DNA from 2 places in the Actinomadura sp. NPDC048021 genome. Region 1 is predicted to be linked to the other one. Evidence: riboswitches for the same ligand, from Rfam matches in the RefSeq annotation. Region 1 holds a riboswitch; the other holds the start of a gene.

Evidence for each region. Region 1 has a riboswitch for ZMP and ZTP ahead of AB0C87_RS36765 (bifunctional methylenetetrahydrofolate dehydrogenase/methenyltetrahydrofolate cyclohydrolase). Riboswitches for the same ligand answer to the same signal wherever they lie in the genome.
Region 2: linked by a shared signal. The riboswitch ahead of glyA (serine hydroxymethyltransferase) and the one ahead of AB0C87_RS36765 (bifunctional methylenetetrahydrofolate dehydrogenase/methenyltetrahydrofolate cyclohydrolase) in region 1 are both predicted to bind ZMP and ZTP.

Annotation. Positions count from the first base shown of each region.
Region 1 is NZ_JBEZJQ010000032.1:2,297-9,337, forward strand. It holds gene purH (bifunctional phosphoribosylaminoimidazolecarboxamide formyltransferase/IMP cyclohydrolase) at 1-780, shown strand, start outside; gene AB0C87_RS36750 (GAP family protein) at 1,070-1,696, shown strand; gene AB0C87_RS36755 (hypothetical protein) at 1,839-2,015, shown strand; gene AB0C87_RS36760 (GNAT family N-acetyltransferase) at 2,035-2,628, opposite strand; ZMP/ZTP riboswitch at 2,758-2,843, shown strand; gene AB0C87_RS36765 (bifunctional methylenetetrahydrofolate dehydrogenase/methenyltetrahydrofolate cyclohydrolase) at 2,906-3,766, shown strand; gene AB0C87_RS36770 (FHA domain-containing protein) at 3,968-4,699, opposite strand; gene AB0C87_RS36775 (DUF3017 domain-containing protein) at 4,995-5,435, shown strand; gene AB0C87_RS36780 (NADP-dependent isocitrate dehydrogenase) at 5,574-6,791, shown strand.
Region 2 is NZ_JBEZJQ010000019.1:61,274-68,314, forward strand. It holds gene bla (class A beta-lactamase) at 1-726, shown strand, start outside; gene AB0C87_RS28330 (MFS transporter) at 723-1,970, shown strand; gene AB0C87_RS28335 (Lrp/AsnC family transcriptional regulator) at 2,048-2,539, shown strand; partial or broken gene AB0C87_RS28340 (EamA family transporter) at 2,649-3,482, shown strand; ZMP/ZTP riboswitch at 3,587-3,673, shown strand; gene glyA (serine hydroxymethyltransferase) at 3,727-4,998, shown strand; gene AB0C87_RS28350 (class I SAM-dependent methyltransferase) at 5,002-5,787, opposite strand; gene AB0C87_RS28355 (GNAT family N-acetyltransferase) at 5,771-6,835, opposite strand; gene AB0C87_RS28360 (carboxymuconolactone decarboxylase family protein) at 6,998-7,041, shown strand, end outside.

The DNA.
Region 1 (7,041 bases):
GCCGCGCGCCGCGCCGCCTACGACTTCACCGAGCCGTGCGTCGCGATCATCAAGCACGCCAACCCGTGCGGCATCGCGGTCGGCGCGGACATCGCCGAGGCGCACCGCAGGGCGCACGCCTGCGACCCGGTGTCGGCGTACGGCGGCGTGATCGCGGCGAACCGGCCGGTCACCGCCGCGATGGCCCGCCAGGTCACCGAGAGCTTCGCCGAGGTGCTGGTCGCCCCGTCCTTCGAGGACGAGGCCGTGACCGTCCTGAAGGACCGCTTCAAGAACATCCGCCTGCTGGTCTGCCCGGACGCCCCGGCGGGCGGCGTCGAGTACCGGCGCGTCGACGGCGGCGTGCTGCTGCAGGACGTGGACCGCGTGGACGCCCCCGGCGACGACCCGTCCTCCTGGGAGCTCAAGACCGGTGCCGCCGCGGACGAGGCGACGCTGCGCGACCTGGCGTTCGCGTGGCGGGCGATCCGCTCGGTGAAGTCCAACGCGATCCTGCTGGCCGCGGACGGCGCCACCGTCGGCGTCGGCATGGGCCAGGTCAACCGGGTCGACTCCGCCAAGCTCGCCGTCGCGCGGGCCGGGCAGGAGCGGGCCGCGGCGTCGGTGGGCGCGTCCGACGCGTTCTTCCCGTTCCCGGACGGCCTGGAGGTGCTGGCCGAGGCGGGCGTCCGCGCGATCGTCGAGCCGGGCGGGTCCGTCAACGACGACAAGGTGATCGCCGCGGCGGAGAAGGCCGGCATCACCCTCTACTTCACCGGCGTCCGGCACTTCTTCCACTGAGGGGCCGCGAGGCGCGCCGTCCGCCGGGCGCGCCGGCGGGGAACGTCCCGCCGGCGCGCCTGCGCGCTTCCCGGCCCGTGCCGCCGCGGGGCGTCGCGTCCGCGCTCCCCAGACGCGGGTCAGCCGCGTCCCTGGCGCGGGCCATCGGGCGGACCGCGGGGCAGAAAAAAAGGATCGGCTCCCGGTCAAGAACGCGTCGGCCGACGGACCGAGCCCCGGTCGCTCCTCTAGCGTGAGCCCTGACGAGGGGCGTCTCCCGTGCGGCGGGAGCCACGGCGGGGGAGGGGCCATGAGCTTTCAGGTGCTCCCGCTGGCCATCACGATGATGGCGGGTCCCCAGATCATGTCGGCGATCATCCTGGTGACGACCCCGAGGCCCGTGCGGGTCTCCCTGGCGTTCCTGGCGGGCGTGGCCATCTCGGCGAGCGCGGGCGTCGCCGCCGCGCGGGGCATCTTCGCGCTGGTGGGCAACAGCGTGGACATCGGCAAGCCGTCCGACGACAGCTCGGTCGGCAAGATCGTCCAGTATGTGCTGATCGCGCTGCTGCTGGCCGCCATCGTGCGCAACTACGTGAAACGGGCCACGATCGAACCGCCCAAATGGCTCGGCTCGCTGATGAACGCCGGGCCGGGCCGGGCGTTCAAGACCGGGCTGCTGCTGATCATCCTGATGCCCTCCGACATCATCGTGATGCTCACGGTGGGGGCCAACCTGGAGCAGCACCACGAGGGCGCGGCGGAGGCCGCCGTCTTCGTCGGGGCCACCCTCCTGGTCGCGGCGCTGCCGCTGCTCGCCGTGCTGCTCTTCCACCGGCGCGCCGAGCGCGCCATGCCCCGCGCGCGGGAGTGGATGACGAACAACAGCTGGATGGTCAACATCATCTGCTGCCTGATCTTCATCGCGATCATCCACTGACGGCGGCCCGCCCGGCCGCCCTCGCGCGACCCGTTCCGCGGCGCGGGACCACACACGGCCGCCGGGCGGGTACCCTCAGGCTGCCGCGCCCCCCTGTGACCCTCCCTTGACCCCGGCGCGGGCGTTCCGTGGTGGAGGCAGGATGAATCTGCTGATGTCCCTCATGCTCGGCGTCGTCTACCAGGCCGACTTGCTGCTGATGGAGTCGCGCCAGGTGATCGGGCTGGTCGCCGCGTTCCTGGCCGCGGTGCTCGCCGCCCAGCTCGGCTGGCACGGCACCGACCGCCTCATCGGCTGGCGCCAGCGCTCCGAGGACTGAGCGCCCCGCCCACCGGCCGTCAGCGCAGTCTCGCGCGCAGGGCGCGTTCGGCGGCGGGCCAGTCGTCGTCCGTCATCGCGTAGACGGCGGTGTCGCGGATCGAGCCGTCCGCGCGGATCCGGTGCTTCCGGTGGACGCCCTCGAACGCCGCCCCGAGCCGCTCGATCGCCGCGCGCGACCGCTCGTTGCTGACGTGCGTGTGCCAGCCGACCCGGATCGCCCCTAGGTCGGCGAACGCGCGGCCTATGAGCAGCAGCTTCGCCTCGGTGTTGAGCCCCGTCCGGTGCCACCGCGCCCCGATCCACGTGTGGCCGATGCACAGGCCGCGGTCGGACGGTGAGATCTCGTAGTACGACGTCGTCCCGGCGACCTCCCCGGTCACCGCGTCGATCTGGACCCAGGGCAGGCGCAGCCCGCGCTCGCAGGCCGCCAGCGCCTGGTCGACCTGCGCGCGCATGTCGGCGACGCTCTCCGGCCGGCGCTGGCTCATCCACGTCCACAGGTCCGGGTCCTTGGACGCCTCGAACAGGCCCGGGGCGTGGTCGGCGGACAGCGGCTCCAGCCGCACGTACCGCCCGGTCAGGACGGGCCGCTCGAACCATTCCTCGTTCATGCGGAGCACGCTAGGACCCCGGGGGCGGCCTCCGGCAGAGCCACTCGGCGCCCTTTTCCGCAAGCCACTCGCGGGGGGCCTCCTCCACGGAGCCGCGGGGCCCGCCGTCTCCGGGCGGCCGGTTAGCATGGGGGCCTACGCGACTGGCGCGGTCAAGGTGGATCACCACCGGGGAGCGAACGACAGTCCGGACACCGCGCGCCTGGGTGGACGGGACCCATCCGGCCGGGCTGTGCGCCCGGGGCCCGGTCCCGCCGAGATCCACGCGGAGGAACGCATGACGGCACAGATTCTGGACGGCAAGGCCACGGCCGCCGAGATCCGCTCGAACCTCAAGGTCCGCGTCGAGGCGCTGCGCGAGCGCGGCGTCTCCGTCGGGCTCGGCACCGTCCTGGTCGGCGACGACCCCGGCAGCCACTCGTACGTGAACATGAAGCACCGCGACTGCGCCGAGGTCGGCATCGAGAGCATCCGCCGCGACCTGCCCGCCACCGCCTCGCAGGACGAGGTGGAGCGCGCCGTCGCCGAGCTGAACGCCGACCCCGCCTGCACCGGCTACATCGTCCAGCTGCCGCTCCCGAAGGGCCTCGACGAGCAGCGCGTGCTGGAGCGCATCGACCCCGTCAAGGACGCCGACGGCCTGCACCCGGTCAACCTCGGCCGGCTCGTCCTGATGCAGCCGGGCCCGCTGCCGTGCACGCCGAAGGGCATCGTCGAGCTGCTGCGACGCTTCGACGTCCCGCTGAAGGGGGCCGAGGTCACCGTCGTCGGCCGCGGCATCACCGTCGGCCGCTCCCTCGGCCTGCTGCTGACCCGCCGCACCGAGAACGCGACCGTCACCCTCTGCCACACCGCCACCCGCGACCTCGCCGAGCACACCCGCAAGGCCGACATCGTCGTGGCCGCGGCCGGGGTGCCCGGCCTCATCACCGCCGACATGGTCAAGCCCGGCGCCGCCGTCCTCGACGTGGGCGTGTCCCGCGTGGACGGCAAGCTCGCCGGGGACGTCGCCGCCGACGTCCGCGACGTCGCCGGCTGGGTCGCGCCCAACCCCGGCGGTGTCGGCCCGATGACCCGCGCCATGCTCCTCGCGAACGTCGTCGAGGCCGCCGAGCAGGCCACAGGGCAGGCCGTCTGACCACCAGCCCGACCGGCCGGCCCCGCCGGGCCGGCCGGGCACGGGCCGCGGACAGGCACGCTTCGGGGGCCGCCACCAGCACCTGGGTGGCGGCCCCCGCCGGCGAGTCCCTGGGCCGCGCCGTCACTTACGCGGCCGCATCGGGGGCTGAGCGATCGCCCTCCTGTCGCGCTGCCGGGGAGGGCGACCGCGGGTCTCACATCAGCTGGCCCTCCGTCCCGCGGCCGTGCTGTGCGCCGGACGGCCCGGGCCGTGCGCGTGGCCGGTGGCGCCCGGCCGGCGCGTCTCGGTGGTGCCGCGCACCCCGGGGACGCGCCCGTCCATCGGCGGACGGCCCTGCTGGGGCACGTGCACCGGCGGCAGCGGGCGGACGAGGCCCATCGCGATGACCTCGTTGGCGAGCCGGGTGCGCCGGTTGGCGCCCTCGGGGATCCGGAACTTCTGGTAGAGGCGCAGCAGGTGCTGCTTGACCGCGGCCTCCGTGACGACCAGCTCGCCGGCGATGTCGCGCGCCGTGGCCGGGGCCACGAACGCCTCGTCGGACAGTGCGGGCCGGCACAGCGAGGTCAGCACGTCGACCTCCCGGCGGGTGAGCTCGGGCGCGACGGCGCGCCGCAGTTCGACGTCCGGGTCGACCTCCTCACGGGGGATGCCCCCCAAGCGGCAGCGCGCCGTGCCGAAGCTCACGACGTCACCGTCCTCCAGCACACGGCGGGCGATCGGCCGGCCGTTGACGCGCGTCCCGTTGCGGGACAGGCCCATGTCCACCACGTAGACGTACGGGCCACGTCGGACGATCTCTGCGTGCAAACGGGACACAGACGGGTCGTCGAGGCGGATGTCCACTCCTCTCCCTCTCCCGACCGTCGTCACGTCGGGGCGCAGCGGCACCACCAGCCCGCTGTCCTCGATCCGCATGAACGGCCCCTCCACGGCAGTCCTCCCAGCTAGTTAGCGACCCCTGTCTGCCGGGTTACCCGGGTGCCATGCCGTCACACCCTCCTACTGGCGAGTAGGACCGATGGCGCAGGGGATTCCGGGCTCTCGGCCATCACCTTGAGCACATAGGTCCCATCCGCATTTCGGCGGCGTGTGACAAACCGGACGCTCCCCCCCGCCGCCTCGCTTGCGTCTCCGCCCCGACTCATTCGCGTCGCCCCGCGGACCGCTCCCGCCGGAGGGGTGCGCGATGTCGTGCCGGGGCCCGATTGCCTATACCGTGAGGGCCATGAGCACCCAGGTGCACCGGCGCAGGCGCAAGGCGCCGCGTCGGAGGAGCGCCGCCCCGCACTGGCTCGCGCGGCTGCCGTACCTCCTCGTGCTCAGCGGCGTCGGCGCGGGGCTCACGCTGTGCGCCTTCAACTACTTCCGCAAGGGCTCGGGCCTGATGGCCGCCGCGCTGCTCATCGGCGCGCTGGCCCGGCTTCTGCTGCCCGAGTCGCAGCTCGGCCCGCTCGCCGTCCGGAGCCGGTCGGTCGACTGCTGGACGCTCGTGATCCTCGGCGAGATGGTCGCGTTCGTGTCGCTGAGCGTCCCGCCGATGAACAAGACCGGGCTCGTCCTCGCCGGCGCGTTCGGCGTGCTGATCGCGTTCACGATGATGGTGCGCGGGGCGCGGCTGCTCCTCGCCGGGCGCTCCTCCCGGACGGCCAAGGAGCCCCCGGGCTAGCGCGTCGCCGCAGGTCAGGTCGGAGGCGGCGGGTCCCAGGGCAAGGCCAGGTCTAGACCTCATGACCGCCTCGGCTAGCCTTGCCAGTTGAGCCTTACAAGGACTGCTGGCCAGGTGTAGGAAAGGGACAGCAACAGCATGCCCAAGATCAAAGTAGCGGGCCCGGTCGTCGAACTCGACGGCGACGAAATGACGCGGATCATCTGGAAATTCATCAAGGACCAGTTGATCCTGCCCTACCTCGATGTGGACCTGAAGTACTACGACCTGGGGATCGAGCACCGTGACGCCACGGACGACCAGGTCACCGTCGACGCCGCCAAGGCCATCCTGGAGCACGGCGTCGGTGTGAAGTGCGCGACCATCACCCCCGACGAGGCGCGCGTCGAGGAGTTCGGCCTGAAGAAGATGTGGCGGTCCCCGAACGGGACGATCCGCAACATCCTGGGCGGCGTGATCTTCCGTGAGCCGATCGTTGTCTCCAACATCCCGCGCCTGGTCCCCGGCTGGACGAAGCCGATCATCATCGGCCGCCACGCCCACGGCGACCAGTACAAGGCCACCGACTTCGTCGTGCCGGGCCCGGGCAAGGTGACGATCACCTACACCCCCGAGAACGGCGACGAGCCGATGGAGTTCGAGGTCGCCTCGTTCCCCGGCGGCGGCGTGGCCATGGGCATGTACAACTACGACGACTCGATCCGCGACTTCGCCCGGACGAGCATGCGGTACGCGCTGAGCCGCGGGATGCCGCTGTACATGTCGACGAAGAACACGATCCTCAAGGCCTACGACGGCCGGTTCAAGGACCTCTTCCAGGAGATCTACGAGACCGAGTTCAAGGCCGAGTTCGAGGCCAAGGGCCTCACCTACGAGCACCGCCTGATCGACGACATGGTCGCGGCCGCGCTCAAGTGGGAGGGCGGGTTCGTCTGGGCCGCCAAGAACTACGACGGCGACGTCCAGTCCGACACCCTCGCGCAGGGCTTCGGCTCCCTCGGCCTGATGACCTCCGTCCTCATGACCCCCGACGGCAGGACCGTCGAGGCCGAGGCCGCGCACGGCACGGTGACCCGGCACTACCGGCAGCACCAGCAGGGCAAGCCGACGTCGACCAACCCGATCGCGTCGATCTTCGCCTGGACGCGCGGGCTGGAGCACCGCGGCAAGCTCGACGGCCAGCCCGAGGTCATCGACTTCGCCCGCAAGCTGGAGCAGGTCTGCATCGAGACCGTCGAGAGCGGCCAGATGACCAAGGACCTCGCCCTGCTCGTCGGCGGGGAGACCCCCTGGCTGACCACGCAGGGCTTCCTGGAGGCGCTCGACACCAACCTCCAGAAGAAGATCGGCGGCTAGCGTCTCGCCGGTCGCCCCCCGCGCACGCGGGGTGAAGGCCGTTCCGGATCCGTCCGGGGCGGCCTTCCGCCTGTTCGGGGCGGGGGGCGTGCCGGGAGGCGCACCTGCGCGGTGGCGGGCGGGACGTGCGCGATAGCCTGGCACCGCAACTATCTCGACGGCGAGAGAACCCGCGCGACGGAGTGCGGGCGGGCGGCCTCTCGGGCGGTCGGGTTCCCAAGGATGGCCGCCTGAGCCCCGTCAGGTCACA
Region 2 (7,041 bases), on a different contig from region 1:
GGGACCGGAGCCGAGGTCGCCTACCGCGCCGACGAGCGCTTCGCGTTCTGCTCCACCTTCAAGACGCTCGCCGCGGCGGCGGTGCTGCACCGCAACCCGCTCGGCCACCTGGACGAGCGCGTCACCTACACCCGGGCCGACGTGAACTCCATCTCACCGATCACCAAGGACCGCGTCGCCACCGGGATGACCATACGGGAGCTGTGCGACGCCGCCATCCGCTTCAGCGACGGCACGGCGGGGAACCTGCTGATGCGCGACGTCGGCGGACCTTCGGGGCTGACCGCCTACCTGCGGGGCCTCGGCGACACTGTCGGCCGCATGGACGACTACGAGCCCGAGCTGAACAGGGTGCGTCCGGAAGACCCCCGCGACACCACGAGCCCCCGGGCGATCGCCGCCGACTACCGCGCGATCGTCCTCGGGGACGCGCTGGAGCCCGGCAAGCGCGCTCTGGTCCGCGGCTGGCTCGAACGCAGCGCCACGGCCGTCGGAGCCCAGCGCGTGAGGGCGGGTCTGCCCCGGGGATGGAAGGCGGCCAGTAAGACCGGCACCGGCGACTACGGCCGGGCCAACGACATCGCCGTCGTGCGGCCTCCCCGGGGCGCCCCGCTGATGGTGGCCGTCATGTCCGACCGCCCGGGCTACGACACCCCGCCGAAGAACGCCCTGATCGCGGAGGCCACCGCGCTGGTCGTCTCGGACCTGTCCCGGGCAGGGCTGTGACCGCCGTCTCCGTCCCCGCGCCCGCCCCCGCGCCCCCCGGCCCACCGCCCGCCCCCGCCGCGAACCCGTCCGACCGCAGGGTCGTCGCGGTGGTCGTGGCGATCCAGCTCGCCGCCAGCCTCGGCTTCTTCGCGGTGATGGCGCACCTCGTCGCCCACCTCCGGCACGACCTCGGGCTGCTGGCCGGCACGGTCGGCCTGGTCCTCGGCGTGCGGGTGGGCCTGCAGTTCGCGCTGCTCCTGCCGGTCGGCGCGGTCACCGACCTGCTCGGCGCGCGCCGGACCGGAATGATCTCCTGCGCCGTGCGCGCGCTGGGGTTCGCGGGCCTCGGGTTCGCCGGAAGCGTGGGGGCGCTGCTCTGCGCGGCCGTCGCCATCGCGGTCGGCGGGGCGCTCTACAACCCCGCGGGCCACAGCCTGCTGGCGTCCGTCGGCCCCGCCGGCCGGTCGGGCGGCTTCGCCGCCTACGTCGCCGCCCAGCACCTGGCGACGGTCGCGGGCCCGCCGATGGGGCTCCTCCTTCTGGGCACGGGCTCCGGGTTCGCGCTCCTGACGGGGGCGGCCGCCGCACTCTGGGTGGTCGCCGGCGTCCTCTTCCTTCTCGTGCCCCGGTCCGGCGGGAGAAGCACGACCGCGCGTCCCCGCGACGTCCTCGCGGGCGTGCGGGCGGTGCTCGCCGATCGGGCGTTCCTTTACTTCGCGCTGCTGACCGCGCCCACAACGCTGCTCGCCACCCACATCATGACGGCCGTGCCCCTCCTCGGCTTCACGCCCGCGGTGGCGACGCTCAGCTTCTCCCTGCTGGCGATGGTCGCGGCGGCGGTCCAGCCCCTCGTCGCCGTCCGGCGCCGCGGCGAGCGGCCGTGGGTGCTGCGGACCGGCCTGCTGTGCGCCGCGGCCGGGTTCTTCGTCCTCGCGGCGCTGGACGGCACGCGACCCGGCCCGCTGATGCTCGCGGCCGTCCTCAACGGCGTCGCCAACGGCCTCGTCCAGCCCTCGGTCTTCCAGCGGACCGCCCGGCGCGCTCCGCCGGAGTGCTTCGGCTCCTACTACGGCGTACTGGCGTTCTGCGCCGGCATGTTCTCCTTCGCGGGCGACCTGGTGATCGGCCGCCTCTTCGACCTCGGCCCGGCGGGCGCGGCGTGGGCCCTCACCGGCGTCGGCGCCTGCGCGCTCCTGGCGGTGGCGTGCACCGCGGCGGACACCATGGCGGGCCCCGTGGCGGGCCCGGCCCGCGGCGAATAATCTTCGGGGGACGGGACGTCCGGGCGCGATTCCCGCGCGGGAGTTCGGCGTCCGCCGGGCAGTTCGGGAGGGACCACATGGACGCGGTCGACCAGGCGATCCTGCGGCGCCTGCAGCGGGACGGGCGGCAGACCAACCGCGAGCTGGCGGAGGCGGTGGGGATCGCGCCGTCCACGGCCCTGGAGCGGACGCGGGCGCTGCGCTCGCGGGGCGTCATCACCGGGTTCCACGCGGCGGCCGACCTGGAGCGGCTGGGACGCGGCGTGCAGGCGCTGATCTCGATCAGGATCCGGCCGCAGTCGCGCGAGGCGATCGAGTCCGCGCGCGACAGCATGGCCTCGATGCCCGAGACGATCGGGGTCTTCGTCGTGACCGGGAACGAGGACCTGCTCGTCCACGTGGCCGTGCCGAGCACCGCGTACCTGCGCGACTTCGTCCTCGACCGGCTGGCGCGCCGCAAAGAGTACGTGGACGTCCGCACGATCGTCGTGTACGACTACGTGCAGCCGGTCGAGCAGTCCGAACTTCCGTCGGACCACCGGCCTGAAGGCCGAACGCCCTACAGCTGAGGTATGCAGTTCTCCGTGAGCGGCGAAGGAATGACGGCCTCGGTCGTTTGAAGCGAACGAATGACGGTCCTAAGGTCTGAGTTCCGCATGTTCGCCTAGCTTCGGCGGCATGGACCGATGGAACAACACATCCGGTGTGCTGCTGGTGCTCGCCGCCGGCGTGCTCTGGGGAACGGTCGGGCCGGCGCAGGTGCTGGCGGGTCCGTCCGCGGACCCGGTCGCGGTCGGCGGCGCACGGATCCTCTCGGGCGGGCTCGTCCTCGCCGTCCTCGTACTCGTGGCGGACCGCCGCGCGTTCCTGGCGCTGACCAGGCGCACCTGGCCGCACCTCGCGGCGGCCTCGGCGGCGACCGGCGTCTTCCAGGCGTCGTTCTTCAGCGCGGTCGACCGGACCGGCGCGGCCGTCGCGACCGCCGTCGTGTTCGGGCTCGCGCCCGTCTCCACCGGCCTCTGCGAGCGGCTCGTCCTGGGCGCCCGGCTCGGCCGCCGCTGGTGGGCCGGGACGGCCTGCGCGGTCGGCGGCGTGGCGCTGCTGATGGTGCCGGGGGAGGCCGTCCACGCGGACCCGGCCGGGATCGCGCTGAGCCTGGCCGGCGGCACGTGCTTCGGCGTCTACACGGTCTCGGCCAAGGTGCTGGTGTCGGCCGAGACGCTCACGGGCCACGGCGGCGGGATGCGAGGGGCCGGGATGGCCGGAGCGGTGTCGGTGACGCTCCTGGCCGGGGGAGCGGCCCTGCTTCCCTGGACGCTGCCGGAACTTCCCGCCCTCGCCGCGCCGCGCTCGGCGGCCCTGGTGGCCTGGCTCGGGCTCGCCGCCACCGCCGCCGCGTACATGTTCTTCGTCACCGGCCTCGGCCGGGTGACGGCCGCGACCGCCGGGACGCTCAGCCTCGCCGAGCCGCTCGTCGCCGCCGGCCTGGCCGTGGCCGTCCTCGGCGAGCGCATGTCGGCGCCGGTCGCGGCGGGGTCGCTGCTGCTGCTGGGCGGGCTGTTCCTGGTCTCGGTCCCCGCACGCGCGCCCCGCCGGCGCGGGCCGGCCCGGTATGATGGCGCCCACGCGACTGGCGCAGTCAAGGTGGAGACGACCACCGGGGAGCGAAAGTAGTCCGCACACCGCGCGCCTGGGTGTACGGGTCCCCTTCGCCGGGGTGCCCGAAGCCCCGGCGCGAGCAGCGCGGAGGCTCACGATGCACGAACCGGCCGTACCCCATCTGCAGGGCCAGGACCCCGAGATCGCCGCGCTGGTGGAGGCCGAGGCCCGCCGCCAGTACGAGAAGATCCGCCTGATCGCCTCGGAGAACTACGTCTCGGAGGCGGTGCTGGAGGCCGCCGGCACGGTCCTGACCAACAAGTACTCCGAGGGCTACGCGGGCAAGCGCTACTACGAGGGCCAGCAGAACGTCGACCCCATCGAGCTGCTCGCCATCGAGCGGGCGAAGGGCGTGTTCGGCGCCGAGCACGCCAACGTCCAGCCCTACTCGGGCTCGCCCGCCAACCTCGCCGTCTACATGGCGTTCCTGGAGCCCGGCGACCCGGTCATGGGCCTGTCGCTGCCGATGGGCGGCCACCTGACGCACGGCTGGTCGGTTTCGGCCACCGGCAAGTGGTTCCGCCCCGTCCGCTACGACGTGCGCGCCGACACCGGCCGCGTCGACATGGACCAGGTGCGCGACCTCGCCCTCAAGGAGCGGCCGAAGCTGATCTGGTGCGGCGGCACCGCGGTCCCGCGGACGATCGACTTCCCGGCGTTCGCCGAGATCGCCCGGGAGGCCGGGGCGGTCCTGGCGGCCGACATCGCGCACATCGCGGGCCTGGTCGCCGGCGGCGCGCACCCGTCCCCGGTCGGGCACGCCGACGTCGTCACCACCACCACGCACAAGACGCTGCGCGGCCCCCGCGGCGCCATGATCCTGTCGACGGCGGAGCACGCGAAGGCGGTCGACAAGGCCGTCTTCCCGGGCCTGCAGGGCGGGCCGCACAACCACACGACGGCCGCGATCGCCGTCGCGCTGAAGGAGGCGGCGCAGCCGGACTTCGCCGGGTACGCGCGGCAGGTGGTCGCGAACGCCAAGGCGCTGGCCGCCGCGCTGCTGGACCGCGGCTACGACCTGATCTCCGGGGGCACCGACAACCACCTCATCCTCATCGACCTGACCGGCAAGGGCGTCGCGGGCAAGCCCGCCGCGCAGGCCCTCGACCGCGCCGGCATCGAGCTGAACTACAACGCCGTCCCGTTCGACCCGCGCAAGCCCTTCGACCCGTCCGGGCTGCGGCTCGGCACCGCCGCGATCACCACCCGGGGGATCGGCGAGGAGCACATGCCGCAGCTCGCCGCATGGATCGACGAGGTCGTGCAGGCCGCCGCCAAGCAGGACGAGGCGGTGCTGGACCGGGTCGCCGGGCAGGTTCGCGACCTGCTCGCGTCGTTCCCGATGCCCGGCTGGCGGTCCGCGCCCTGACGCTCAGCGCGGGCGCAGCAGAGTGATCATGCGCCAGGCCCCGGGGTCGGCGAGGGGCACCGCCCCCTCGCCGACCCCGAAGTCGCCGTACTGCGCGACCGCCTCCAGCCCGCCGGCGAGGCGGATCGCGGCGTCCAGCTCGGTGGCGGTCCAGAACCGGTAGGGCACGACGTCGCGCACGACCCGCGGCTCCGCGCCCTGCCCGGTGATGGTCATCGTGACGCGGTCGTCGGCGATCTGGGTGACCGGGTCCAGCCGGTCGGACGGCTCGCCCCAGCGCACGCTCGCCCGGACGCCGTCCCGCTCGACCGTCCAGCCGGTGGTGACGCTCGGGTCGTCGCCCAGCCGGTCGCGGGGATGCGACATCTCGACGACGTAGAGGCCGCCGGGGGACAGGTGCGCGGCGGCGCACCGCAGGTGCGCCACGAACGCGTCCAGCGTCATGAGGTGGGACGTGGAGTCCAGCATGGTCGCGACGAGGTCGAACCGGCGGCCCAGCGCGAACCGCGTCATGTCGCCCTCGACGACCTCCAGCCCGACGCCGGCGCGTTCGGCCTCGCGGGCCGCGTAGGCGCACATGCGCGGGTTCAGGTCGAGCGCCGTCGCCGCCAGCCCGCGGCGGGCGAGCTCGCGGGCGTGCTCGGCGGGCCCGGCGGCGAGCTCCAGCGCCGTGGCGGGGGCGAGGCCCTGCTCGGCGCACCAGCCGAGCAGGACGTCCACCTCGGCCGGCACGTCGCGGAACGAGCACGCCAGCTCGTAGGCCCAGGGATCGTCATATACGCCGCTCACCCGCCCATCCTGCCAGCGCCCCCGGCTCGGCGGGACGGCCGTCCAGCCGCAGCCTGATCTCCACGATCGCGGCGTCCCCGGTGCGCCGCGTCCGCCCGCCGAGCGAGGTCAGCAGCCGCCGCATCCGGGCGTTCTCGCTCAGCGCGGTCGCCCGCACCTCCACCAGGCCGCGGTCCCGGGCCAGCGCGAGCAGCAGCCCGGCGAGGCCGCGGCCGAGCCCGCGGCCCTGCCAGGCGTCCTCGACCAGGAACGCGACCTCCGCCGCGCCCGGGTCGCGGACGAGGACCAGGTGCGCCAGCGCCAGCAGCGACCCGTCCGGGCCCTCGGCGACCAGCGTCAGGCCCCGCGCGGGATCGCAGAACCCCTCGAACGACCGGCGCGGCGGGTACGGCTTGGGGCTGAAGTAGCGCATCCGGCGGCTGTCCAGCGAGCAGCGCTCGTGCAGCGCCCGCACGGCGTCGCCGTCGCGCGGCTCGACCGGCCGGACGACCACCTGCGTCCCGTCGCGCAGCGCGATCCGCCGGGACGCCGACGGGCGCGGCGCCGCCGGGAGCGCGGCCCGCACCAGCGCGTCGGCCCGCGCCGCCTCCGTCGCGGTGAACGGCAGCCCGGCGCGCCGGAGCCGGACCGAGCGCCCGCGCACCGGGACGAGGAGGTCGCGGCGGTCGGGGTCCTCGTCGCCGGGGGCGTCCCAGCGTGCCTCGTCGGCGCGCAGCAGCTCGCCGAGGATCTCGGGCACCGCGTGCGGCTCGGCCCGGAGCCGGGCCGCCAGGGCGAGGGCGCGGGTCGGCTCGTCCACCAGCTCGTGGGGGCGCGCGGGGAGGACGGCGGTGCGGGTGCCGCCCGCCGCGCCCAGCGCCTCGGCGAGGGCGCGGGCGTCCGGGCCGCCGCGCGGGACGTCGACGATGAACTCGTCGACCACCCCGTCGGCGTCGAGCTGGACCGACAGCCCGAGGATGTTGGCGCCGCGCTGGGCCAGCGCGGCCGTGAGGGAGGCGAGGCGGCCGGGACGGTCCTCGATCTCGGTGCGGATGCGCAGCAGCGGCATGGGACGTTCCCTCCGGGGGCCGGGCGCCCCGTTCGTGTCCGGTGCGGTCGCCGACAAGGGTCGCCGACGCGTGTTACGCGGCCGCTACGTCATCGTGTGCCAGGGGTTTCACATTCCGGACGGGGGTTGAGCCGCCCGCTCCGAGCGCCTAGCGTGCGGTGAGTGATCGACCCCGTGACCGGTGAGCGCGTGAACGACCGACCGCG